2 regions of the Pseudomonas sp. AC193 genome follow, and region 1 is predicted to be linked to the other one. Evidence: riboswitches for the same ligand, from Rfam matches in the RefSeq annotation. Region 1 holds a riboswitch; the other holds the start of a gene.
The links. Region 1 has a riboswitch for cobalamin ahead of cobW (cobalamin biosynthesis protein CobW). Riboswitches for the same ligand answer to the same signal wherever they lie in the genome.
Positions count from the first base shown of each region.

Region 2: it holds a riboswitch for cobalamin, as region 1 does, so the genes downstream of both, cobO (cob(I)yrinic acid a,c-diamide adenosyltransferase) here and cobW (cobalamin biosynthesis protein CobW) in region 1, are expected to answer to the same signal.

Region 1 covers NZ_OZ409832.1:1,880,361-1,886,362, reverse strand. The annotation lists gene cobN (cobaltochelatase subunit CobN) at 1-2,452, opposite strand, end outside; gene cobW (cobalamin biosynthesis protein CobW) at 2,456-3,529, opposite strand; cobalamin riboswitch at 3,630-3,841, opposite strand; cobalamin riboswitch at 4,880-5,099, shown strand; gene ACZZ0D_RS08700 (CbtB domain-containing protein) at 5,224-5,421, shown strand; gene ACZZ0D_RS08695 (CbtA family protein) at 5,433-6,002, shown strand, end outside.
Region 2 covers NZ_OZ409832.1:3,532,053-3,538,054, forward strand. The annotation lists gene cbiB (adenosylcobinamide-phosphate synthase CbiB) at 1-389, opposite strand, end outside; gene bluB (5,6-dimethylbenzimidazole synthase) at 386-1,036, opposite strand; gene ACZZ0D_RS15890 (cobyrinate a,c-diamide synthase) at 1,033-2,433, opposite strand; gene cobO (cob(I)yrinic acid a,c-diamide adenosyltransferase) at 2,430-3,041, opposite strand; cobalamin riboswitch at 3,122-3,351, opposite strand; gene ACZZ0D_RS15900 (hypothetical protein) at 3,514-4,098, shown strand; gene ACZZ0D_RS15905 (PQQ-dependent sugar dehydrogenase) at 4,163-5,476, shown strand; gene ACZZ0D_RS15910 (C40 family peptidase) at 5,610-6,002, opposite strand, start outside.

The sequences.
Region 1 (6,002 bases):
ATAGCGGTGTGTCAGTAAATTCAATGTTGGCTGACACTCCGCTATCGCGAGCAGGCTCACTCCTACAGGGGGTTTGTAGTGTTTCGGAGATTAGGGTTGTGGCGAAGAGTTCGAGGCGTTCGCGGGTGTCGCCGGCGGTGCGCCAGGATTCGTCGCTTTGCGATTGCAGTGCTGCGGGACGTGGGCCTGTCCATGGCTCGGCCAACGCACAATCGAGTGGATCGAAACCCAGTTCGAATGCCTTGGCGAGTGCTCGCAACAGACTCGATTGCGCGCCTTTGCCGTCACCTCGTGGGATACGCAGAAGCGCCAACAACGTATCAATGCGCAAGCGCCCCGTCGGCGACTCGCCGAAAATATGCAAGCCATCGCGAATCTGCGATTCCTTCAGATCACACAAATACGTGTCCAGACGCGGCAGCCAGATCGCCGCATCGGCGTCGCTGTCCAGCCCGGCATCAAGCTGCAACTCACGATCAATCTGCGTATCACGCACCAGTTGCAGAATGTCGCGCTGCAACTCACGGGCGCGGCGCGGATCAAGCAGTTGCGCCTCGTAATATTCGTCGGCCAACAGTTCCAGATTGCGCAGCGGCCCGTAGGTTTCGGCGCGGGTCAGCGGCGGCATCAGGTGGTCGATGATCACCGCTTGCGTGCGCCGCTTGGCTTGGGCGCCCTCGCCCGGATCGTTGACGATAAACGGATAGATATTCGGCAGCGGCCCGAGCAGCGCGTCCGGCCAGCAGTTCTCCGAGAGCCCGACGCCTTTGCCCGGCAGCCATTCGAGGTTGCCGTGCTTGCCGACGTGGATCACGCCGTGGGCGCCGTAGGTGTTGCGCAACCAGAAATAGAACGCCAGATAGCCGTGCGGCGGCACCAGATCCGGATCGTGATAAACCGCGCTCGGATCAACCTGATAACCGCGCGCCGGTTGAATGCCGACGAAGGTCAGGCCGAAGCGCAGACCGGCGATCATCATGCGGCCGTCACGGCACATCGGATCGTTTTGCGGCGATCCCCAACGCTCAATTACCGCAGCGCGATTGGCCTCCGGCAGTGCGTTGAACATCGCTAAATAAGCGTCCATCGCCAGGCTTTGCTGGCACGGACGCAGGTCAATGGTGTCGAGATCGTTGCTGACGCCACCGAGCAATTGCTGGATCAACTCGGTGCCGCTGCCCGGCAATTCTGACGAGATCGGATAACCCTCGGCCTGCAACGCGCGAAGAATATTCAGCGCCGCCGCCGGGGTGTCGAGGCCGACGCCATTGCCGATGCGCCCATCGCGGGTCGGGTAGTTGGCAAGAATCAACGCGATGCGTTTTTCACCATTCGGCACCCGCGCCAGTTCGATCCAGCGCCGCGCCAGCTCGGCGACAAAATCCATGCGCTCAGGCTGCGCGCGATAGCAGACCACATCGGACTGACTGCGCTCGCTGCGCCACGCCAGATCCTTGAAGCTGATCGGCCGGCTGATGATGCGCCCGTCGAGTTCCGGCAAGGCAATGTGCATCGCCAGATCACGCGGGCCGAGGCCCTGCTCGCTGTCGCGCCAGCCGGGCTCGTTGTCCTGCGCGCAGATCGCCTGAATCACCGGAATGTTGCGGCGAAACGGCCGCAGGTGCGGCGCTTCGGGGCTGGACTGGGCGAAACCGGTGGTGTTCAAAATCACCCCCGCCTCGACCTCGTCCAGCCAATCCTCGACCACCGCGAGGCAGCCGGGCTCTTTCAAACTGGCCACCGCAATCGGCAGCGGATTAAGCCCCGCCGCCTGCAAGCGCTGGCAAAAAACATCGATGAACGCGGTGTTCGCCGCTTGCAAATGCGAGCGGTAAAACAGCACTGCCGCGACCGGTTGCGCAGGCAGCCATTCGGCTTGCCAGTCACTCAGTGCAGCAGTGTTTTTAGTCGGGTGGTAAATCGCCGTGCGTGGCAGGGTTTGCGGCTCATCCCATGCGTAATCGCGGGCGAGCCAACGGTTGGCCATGCAGCGGAAGAAATCCAGCGCATTGCCCAGACCGCCCTGACGCAAGAACTGCCAGAGGCGGTCGCGATCCTCGGCATTAACGGTGCTCAAGTCGCTGAGTTCCGGATCGGGACGATCATCGCCCGGCACCAGAATCACCTGCACGCCGCGTTCGGCCAACTCGACCAGACGCTCGACGCCATACCGCCAATAGGCGATGCCGCCGTGCAGCGAAATCAGAATCACCTTGGCGTGGCGCAGCACTTCATCGACGTACAAATCGACCGAAGCGTGATTCTGCACCTGCATCGGATTGGCCAGACGCAGGCTCGGATAATCCTCAGGCAACTGCTGCGCCGCTTCGGCGAGCAGCGCCAGACTGGAGTCGCCGCTGCACAGGATCACCAGCTCGGCGGGGGTTTGGCCAAGGTCGGCAATGTTGTCATCCGAGACGAAACCGCCGGGCTGAGTCCTGAGCAGGTGCATGGTTTAAACGCTGAGCGCGGCGCGCAGTTGCGCTTCGAGTTGGGCGGCATCGAGTTCCTGACCAATCAACACCAGACGCGTGACGCGCGCTTCATCGGCGCCCCACTGACGGTCGAAATGCTTGTCGAAACGCGTGCCCACGCCCTGAATTAACAGACGCATTGGCTTGTTCGGAATGGCGGCGAAACCTTTGACACGGAGGATGCCGTGCTTCACCACCAGTTGCGTCAGGGCATCGAGCAGCAGGCTTTCGTCGGCTTGCGGCAGTTCGATGGAGATCGAATCGAAAGCGTCGTGATCGTGGTCATCGTGGTCGTCATCGCCTTCACCGTGATGGTGATCGTGATGGCTGTGGCGGCTGTCGATGTGCTCTTCGGAACTGGCGCCGAGACCGATCAATACGTCGAGCGGCACACGACCGTTGCTGGCTTCGATGATTTTGACGGCGGGCGGCAATTCTTCGGCGACTTCAGCGCGAACGCGAGCGAGGTCTTCCTGGCTGGTCTGATCGGCCTTGTTGAGGATTACCAAGTCGGCGCTGGCCAGTTGATCAGCGAACAGCTCGTGCAGAGGCGATTCGTGATCGAGGTTCGGGTCGAGTTTACGCTGCGCGTCGACCTGATCCGGAAACGCGGCGAAGGTGCCGGCGGCTACGGCCGGGCTGTCGACCACGGTGATCACCGCATCAACGGTGCAGGCGCTGCGGATTTCCGGCCACTGGAAGGCTTGCACCAATGGTTTTGGCAGGGCCAGACCCGAGGTTTCGATGAGGATATGGTCGAGGTCGCCGCGACGGGCGACCAGTTCGCGCATCACCGGGAAGAATTCTTCTTGAACGGTGCAGCACAGGCAGCCGTTGGCCAGTTCGTACACGCGGCCAACCGCTTCTTCTTCGCTGCAACCGATGGTGCATTGCTTGAGGATTTCACCGTCGATGCCCAACTCGCCAAACTCGTTGACGATCACCGCGATGCGACGGCCCTGAGCGTTGTCGAGCATGTGCCGCAGCAGCGTGGTTTTGCCCGAGCCGAGGAAGCCGGTGACGATGGTGACGGGGAGTTTGGCCAGTGTTTTCATCGGTATGCCCTTTGGCAAGCGGCGGGCATACGGGACGAGAACCGGCAACGCGCGTGCGTGCCCGGAGAGTTCGCCACCGGATCACCCCGCCCGGTTGAAATTGAGAATCTGTGACGAGGCAGGTCTCCTGGCTGACGGCGTTCAGGCGCGGGGCCTGGCGTTGGCTGCGCCTTCCCGCTGGCTCATGGGTTGAGCTGGCAGTGGCGTGGCAGCGAACAGCGCCGTTCACAGTTGCGGGGGCAGCCGCGGCATTGACCGCGTTCCCTTCTTAGCTTCGGCATCGGCCGAAGAACCTCGAATGCGCAAGGCTACGCATCGGGTGGTGACCGGTCAATGGGGTTGGGTTTTGGTTATGTGAGCATATCCGTTGCTGCGGTTGCTGCTACTGGCGGTTTCGCTCTTACAGCGAGTCACCTTTTCCAAACGCCGAAAAGGTAACCGAAAAGGCTTGGCCCCGGCGTACGGCACTTCGCTGAGGCTCAGTGTTCCCTCGCTACGGTGTCCATCCGGGGACATCGCCTACGGTTTGCTCCGCTGCACCTCCTCTCGATGTGTGCGGCTGCGCCGCACGGCGCTACGCGCCTGATCCCCGGATGGACACCTACGCTCGGCCTGCCGAAGGGGCTGAAAATCAAAAGCCAGATCAAAATCAACAGCCCGATCAAGATCAAAGGCCCCTCACCCTAGCCCTCTCCCGGAGGGAGAGGGGACTGATTGCGTGGATTGGGAGAGGTACGCCGACGTGGAATACCAAGTCGAACACACATTTTGAAAAGCCCACCAATCGGCCCCTACATAAGCCCTCACCCTAACCTTCTCCCGGAGGGAGAGGGGACTGATTGCGTGGACTGGGAGATATACGCCGACGTGAAAGACCGAGTCGAACACACATTTTGAAAAGCCCACCAATCGGCTCCCTCTCCCTCGGGAGAGGGCTGGGGTGAGGGGCAGCAACAACACAAATCAAAAGCCGTGCACGCCCCGCTCCTCACCACACAATAGGCCGAGTGTCAGCTCGCCTGCTCTTGATCTTGATCTTGAGCTCCGAGCCCGTCGGCAGGCTGAGCGGAGGGATTGATCCGGGGGTGGGAGCGCAGCGACCGTTTGGCGCAGCCAAACACAGCGAGAGGAGGTGCAGCGAAGCAACCCGTAGGCGCTGCCCCCCGGATCAATCCCGGAGCGAAGGAACCCGAGCCCCAGCGAGGGCCGAACGTCAGGGCAAAGCATTTTCGGTTACCTTTTCGGCGTTTGGAAAAGGTGACTCGCCGTAAGGGCGAAACCCTAAGCCGCCGTTACCGCAGCAACGGATATGCCCCCCATCCAATTGACTCAAATCCCCCCTCATGCTCTCCTACACAACTTGTTACGGGTGCCCTTCACAGGGTGAAACGGGAAACCGGTGAATCATGTGCTTTACTCAAGCCATGTCAGTCCGGTGCTGCCCCCGCAACGGTAAGCGAGCGAAGCGTCAAAACCACTGTGCCCAAAAGCATGGGAAGGAGACGCTTGCAGGTCGGCCTGACGCCAACCCCTCGTGAGCCCGGAGACCGGCCCTTAACACACAGCGCGCACCTCGTGCGCAGCTGAACATAACAAACCCGCGGTGGGCGGGCGCTGTTCGAACCTCTGCGAGCCCGACCCGCAGGGGTTTTCATGCGCTCAAATCACCCACTGACACTCCAGAGGGAAGCGCCATGTCGATCATCAGCAGCACCGGCAGCAACACGGACAAAATCGCCAGCACCGCCACACTGAGCCAACGCCTGACCGCCGCGATCTTCGCGTCGATCCTCGGCGCCGGCCTGGTCTACTTCGCCGGCTTCTCGCACATCGAAGCGGTACACAACGCCGCCCACGATACCCGCCACAGCGCCGCGTTCCCGTGCCACTGAGACCTGCCGACATGATCAAGCGTATCGCGCAAACCGCAGGGTTTACCGGCCTTCTGGCCGCCCTGCTCCTCACCCTGCTGCAAAGCTTCTGGGTCTCGCCACTGATTCTTCAAGCGGAAACTTTCGAAAAATCCGAACCCGTCGCCGTGCATGAACACGCCGAAGGCGCCATGGCCGGCCACACCCACGACGCCGAAGCCTGGGAGCCGGAGCCCGGCTGGCAGCGCGTGGTTTCGACCACTGGCGGCAATCTGGTCGTCGCCGTCGGTTTCGCCCTGATGCTCGCCGGTCTCTACACTCTCCGTGCGCCCACCAAAACTTCGCAAGGTCTGCTCTGGGGTCTGGCCGGGTACGCCACGTTCGTCCTCGCGCCGACCTTGGGTCTGCCACCAGAACTGCCGGGCACCGCGGCGGCTGATCTGGCTTCGCGACAGATGTGGTGGATCGGCACGGCCGCCTCTACCGCTGTCGGCCTGTCGTTGATCGCGTTCAGCCGTCACTGGCTGATGAAAGTCCTCGGTGTGGCGATCCTCGCCGTGCCGCACGTGATCGGCGCACCGCAGCCGGAAGTGCATTCGATG
Region 2 (6,002 bases), 1.7 Mb from region 1:
GTGCTGTCGAGTTCATCGGTCTGACGACTGACCAGATAGCCGACTCGCGTGCGCGCCTCGTCCAGATCATCCGCGCGCAACGCCGCAGCGACCGGCGCGACATGCTCGCCGAGGCTGCGCATGCCGAGGGCGCAATACAACGCGAGAATCTCGACGATCCAACCGACATAAGGCGCCCAGGAAAACGCCGTCGCCAGCAGTGTCAGCGGCAGCACGGCGATCACCCACGCGGTGACGCCATGACTGCGCCAGCCGCGCCCTTCACCGTTGAAACGTTGCTCGATGCGCCCGGCGAAATTGCCGAACGCCACCAGCGGATGCCAGCGTTTCGGTTCACCGAGCAGCGCATCCAGCGCCACCGCGGCGACACTCAACAACGCCACACTCATTGACTCACTCCCCAATAATTTTCATACAGCAACTCATTCAGCGGCCGCGCCTGCGCCCACCCTTCGAGTACCAGCATCGGCGCCGGATAGAATTCCTTGACCGGGCCCAGACACAAAACCGCCAGCGGCTTGGCGCCTGCCGGCAGTTTCAACAAATCCGCCAGCGCTTGCGGTTCGAACAGCGAGACCCAGCCCATGCCCAAACCCTCGGCGCGCGAGGCCAGCCACAGATTCTGAATCGCGCAGGACAACGAGGCCATGTCCATTTCCGGCAACGTACGACGGCCGAAGATGTGTTTTTCGCGATCATCCATCAGCGCCGCGACCAACACTTCGGCGCAGTCGTTGATGCCTTCGACTTTGAGCTTCATGAACTCGTCGCTGCGCTCACCGAGGGCCTCGGCGGTGCGGATGCGTTCTTCTTCGACGAGGTGCTGGATTTGGCTGCGCAAAGTGCGGTCGCTGATGCGGATGAAGCGCCAGGGCTGCATCAGGCCGACGCTTGGGGCTTGGTGGGCGGCTTCCAGAAGTCGGCGTAGCAGATCCGGTTCGACGCTGCCGCCGGTGAAATGGCGCATGTCGCGGCGTTCGGCTATTGCCCGATACACCGCTTCGCGTTCCGCCTCTGAAAATGCGTTGTCTGTCATGGCCCTTTCGCGAGCAAGCCCGCTCCCACAGGGGATTGCATTGCTTCAGTCACCACCGTTTCAACTGTGGGAGCGGGCTTGCTCGCGAAGGCGGCCTCACGATCTGGCGCAAACAATGCGGCAATCGCAGTCGGATTCGACGGAAAATAAAAGTGCACATAAGAAGCCGTCATCCGCCCCTCACGATAAACCGCCTCAGCCCCTCGCCCTCCATTTGGACTCAAACCTCGAGCAATCGGCGTCAGTTCAGTCGTGGTCAACGAATGATGATACGTGTGCCCACGCAACGAGCCTTCCGGCAGATCTACCGCTTGCAACGCCAACGCGGCCAGACGCTTTTGCATCACCGCGTCGCCCTTGAGCAACCCGACCAATTCCGCGCGTATGCCTTCAACATCAGTCAACGAATCGAGCAAATACAACATCCCGCCACACTCAGCGAGCAACGGTTTCCCCGCCGCATGATGCGCACGGATCGCCGCAACCATCGCGGTGTTCTGCGACAGCGCGACGTGATGCAATTCCGGATAACCACCCGGTAGATACACGCTATCCGCCTCAGGCAATTGCGTATCGCGGATCGGCGAGAAGAAGCTCAACTCGGCGCCCATCGCACGCAATAGATCCAGACTCGCGCCATAAGTAAAGGCGAACGCCTCATCACGGGCGACGGCAATGCGCACATTTTTCAGCAACGGCTCGACAGCAATCACGTCAGGCGCGGCAAATTCCACGGCCGGTGGCAGCGCTACCTCGCAACTGCTGGCGAGCGCTTCGGCGGCGGCGTCGAGACGCACATCAAGGTCATTCAATTCGCTGGCCTGCACCAGACCAAGATGCCGGCTCGGCAGTTCGATACCGGTCTCGCGCGACAACGCGCCGTACCAACGCAAACCTTCAGTGAGACTGCCTTCGAGCAACTGCGCATGGCGCAAGGTGCCAACACGATTGGCCAGCACGCCGGCAAATGGCAGATCCGGCTGATACTTGGCCAGTCCCAGCGCCAGCGCACCAAAGGTCTGCGCCATCGCTGTGCCGTCGATCACGCCGAGCACCGGCACACCAAAATGCCGCGCCAGATCAGCGCTGGAGGGCGTGCCATCGAACAGCCCCATCACGCCTTCGATCAAAATCAGATCCGCCTCGGCGGCGGCTTCCCACAACAGCCGACGACTTTCCTGCTCGCCGACCATCCACATGTCCAGTTGATACACCGGCGCACCGCTGGCGCGCTCGAGGATCATCGGGTCGAGAAAGTCCGGGCCGCATTTGAACACGCGCACCTTGCGCCCCTGATTGCGATGCAAACGGGCGAGCGCGGCGGTGACGGTGGTCTTGCCCTGACCGGAGGCCGGCGCGGCGATGAGTACCGCCGGGCAGTGACGTGGTTGATTCAAAGTTCGACGCCTTTCTGCGCTTTGATGCCGGCCTGGAAGGCGTGTTTAAGCATGCCCATTTCGGTGACCGTGTCGCCCATTTCGATCATTTCCGGCTTGGCCGCACGACCGGTGACGATCACGTGCTGCATCGGCGGACGTGCCTGCAAATCGCTGAGCACCTGGTCGAGATCGAGGTAGCCGTGTTTGAGGGCGATGTTCAGTTCATCAAGCACTACGAGACCGATCGACGGATCGCGCAGCAGTTCGCGGGACACGGCCCACGCAGCTTCGGCGGCGGCGATGTCGCGCTGACGATCCTGGGTTTCCCAGGTGAAGCCCTCGCCCATCACGTGGAAGCGCACTTGTTCGGGGAAGCGGCGGAAAAACAATTCTTCGCCGGTGCTGTTGCGGCCCTTGATGAATTGCACCACGCCGCACTGCATGCCGTGGCCCATGGCACGGGCCAGCATGCCGAACGCCGAGCTGCTTTTGCCTTTGCCATTGCCGGTGAGCACCAGCACCAGGCCGCACTCGTCGGGCGAGTTGGCGATGCGTTCGTCGATCACGGCTTTTTTGCGCTGCATACGCGCCAGATGGCGTTCGTCGCGCTCGGGGGAATCAGTCATGGGGAGCTCTCCGTTGAGGCTGGATAACGGCGGGCAGGCACAAGAATAGACGGCAAAAAGCCTGGCATCGCCCACCGTGATGCCGCTGGATGGATCAGGCCGGTCTCCGGGCTCATGAGCGGCATTGGCCTGGCTGCGCGCCTTCCCGCTTCTGTCGAGGCAGTGGCTCATGGCGCAGCTTTTACTCATTTACCGTTGCGGGGGCAGCGCCGGGATCGTGATCATTCTTCGCTTGAAGGCAACCCTCACCGGCTTCCCTGTTTCACTCTGTCGACGCGGGTCACAGAGCACCTGAAACAAGCCGCGAAGGTTAGAGGGTTGGGGGTGGAGCGTCAATTAAAGAGGGGGCTGACGGACGATTATCTGCCGTTGATCAATTATCGGGCGGCAATCTTGTGCAAGGCTGTTACAAATGATATCAAAGAGCCATGCTTTTCCATAAAAGCAACTCACAAGAATAAGGATGATGACGATGCAAGGCATGATCATCAGCAACCCGCGCCTGGAATTCCTGCGCCCGATGCTTGAACGCTGGTTTGACTGTATCGACCGTTACAACGCCGTGCGCGGCGACAGCGACACGCCGTACTGGCATGACGAGAAAGCCAATCTCGGCTTGCTGACCGCGGCGGCCTGGATGGCCGAACTGGTCACCCTCAACGACACCGCCACGCGCAAGCAAAACGAAGACGGCGAGCGCAATGCCCGCGCCGATCTGTTCATCGCAGGGCCAGAAGACCGCGCTTACCTTCAGGCCACGCAGCGCTGGCCGCGAGTGAACAACCTCAACCTGACTCAGGCACTTCTCGACATCACCAGCGATGCCAAACGCATCAGCTTCGCCAGCGATCTCAAGCTCGGCTGTCTGTTCGTCGCCCCGCAAAAAGCCCAGCAGAGTGCCAGCCCCGAAGAACTGCAGGACATGGTCGACGACTTGCAAAAGGAACATACTTGCGCGGTCGCCTGGTATTTCCCCTACGCCTACCGCAAATTGCGCAGCGAGGCCGGCAACTATCACCCCGGCATCGCCGTGCTGTTCAAAGAGGCTCGCGGCTGAGGTTGAACCATCGGGCTTGCGCCCTCCTCTATGATTAAGAACGCATTCATAGGGAAGATCAGTCATGCGCAAGCCCCAGCTCGTTTTTGTCATCGCTCTGGCCGGAGGGCTCGCCGCGTGTGGTGAAACCTCCAGCCTGCAAGTCTCCGACGGCACCGGCCCTTCGCCGAAACTGCCCGAACCGAACAAAACCCTGATCCCCACCGTGAACATCGCCCCGGCGATTGGCTGGCCCGAAGGTGGCAAACCGACAGCGGCGGCCGGTACGCAAGTCGCAGCGTTTGCCGAAGGCCTCGATCATCCGCGCTGGATGTACGTGCTACCCAACGGCGATGTGCTGGTGGCAGAAACCAATGCCCCGCCGAAACCGGACGACAGCAAAGGCATAAAAGGCTGGGTGATGAAGAAAGTCATGGGCAAGGCCGGCGCCGGCGTACCGAGCCCGAATCGCATCACTTTGCTGCGCGACGCTGACCACGATGGCGTCGCCGAAACGCGCACGGTGTTTTTGCAGAACCTCAATTCGCCGTTTGGCATGACACTGGTTGGCAATGACTTGTACGTCGCTGACACCGATCGTTTGCTGCGCTTCAACTACGAGCCCGGCGCGACCGAGATCAAAACGCAGCCGATCAAAGTGACTGACTTGCCCGGCGGCACGCTCAACCATCACTGGACGAAAAACGTCATCGCCAGCAAGGACGGCAGCAAGCTGTACGTCACCGTCGGCTCGAACAGCAACGTCGGCGAAAATGGTCTGGATCAAGAAGAAGGCCGCGCGGCGATCTGGGAAGTGGATCGCGCGACCGGTAATCACCGGATCTTCGCTTCAGGCATCCGCAACCCCAATGGCTTAGCGTGGGAGCCTACCAGCGGCGCGCTGTGGACGGCGGTGAATGAGCGTGACGAGATTGGCAGCGATCTGGTGCCGGACTACATCACCTCGGTGAAGGACGGCGGCTTTTACGGCTGGCCGTTCAGTTATTACGGCCAGCATGTCGATGTTCGAGTGAATCCGCAGAATCTGGATCTGGTGGCCAAAGCCATCGCCCCGGATTACGCGGTCGGCCCGCACACGGCGTCTTTGGGCCTGACCTTCGCCGAAGGCAACACCTTGCCGGCGCAGTTCAAGGAAGGCGCGTTTATCGGCCAGCACGGCTCGTGGAACCGTAAACCGCACAGTGGTTATAAAGTGATTTTCGTGCCGTTTGCCGGCGGCAAACCGAGTGGGACACCGGTGGATGTGTTGACCGGTTTTCTCGACAAAGATGAGAACGCGCTGGGTCGCCCGGTGGGCGTGGTGATCGATCAGCAAGGTGGCTTGCTGGTGGCGGATGATGTGGGCAACAAGGTTTGGCGAGTATCTTCTACCAAATAACTTAGCGCCGTACACATAACAAATGTGGGAGCGAGCCTGCTCGCGAAAGCGGTCTATCAGTCGACTCAAGGGTGACTGAAACTACGCATTCGCGAGCAGGCTCGCTCCCACATTGGGTTTTGTGTTGGCCTGATTACGGGTTACGCGCCAGATGCTCCGGCTGCAACACACGCTTCGCACTCAGATAAGCCTTCTGCCAATACGCTTTCGACAGACTGTCCAGCTTCACCGTCCCACCCGTTGCCGGCGCATGCACGAAGCGTCCTTCGCCAACGTAAATCCCCGCATGACTGACCTGCGAACCACCATTGGTGGCGAAGAAGATCAGGTCGCCGGTCTGCAAGCCTTCCTTACCGACATTCGGTGCCTGCATCACGATCAGGTCGCGCGTGGTGCGTGGCAGGTTGATACCCGCCGCGTCGCGGTAAACAAAGCCGATCAGGCCACTACAATCAAATCCCGAATCCGGCGTATTGCCGCCCCAGCGATACGGCGTGCCAACCAGGCCGAGCGCGCGAAACAGCAC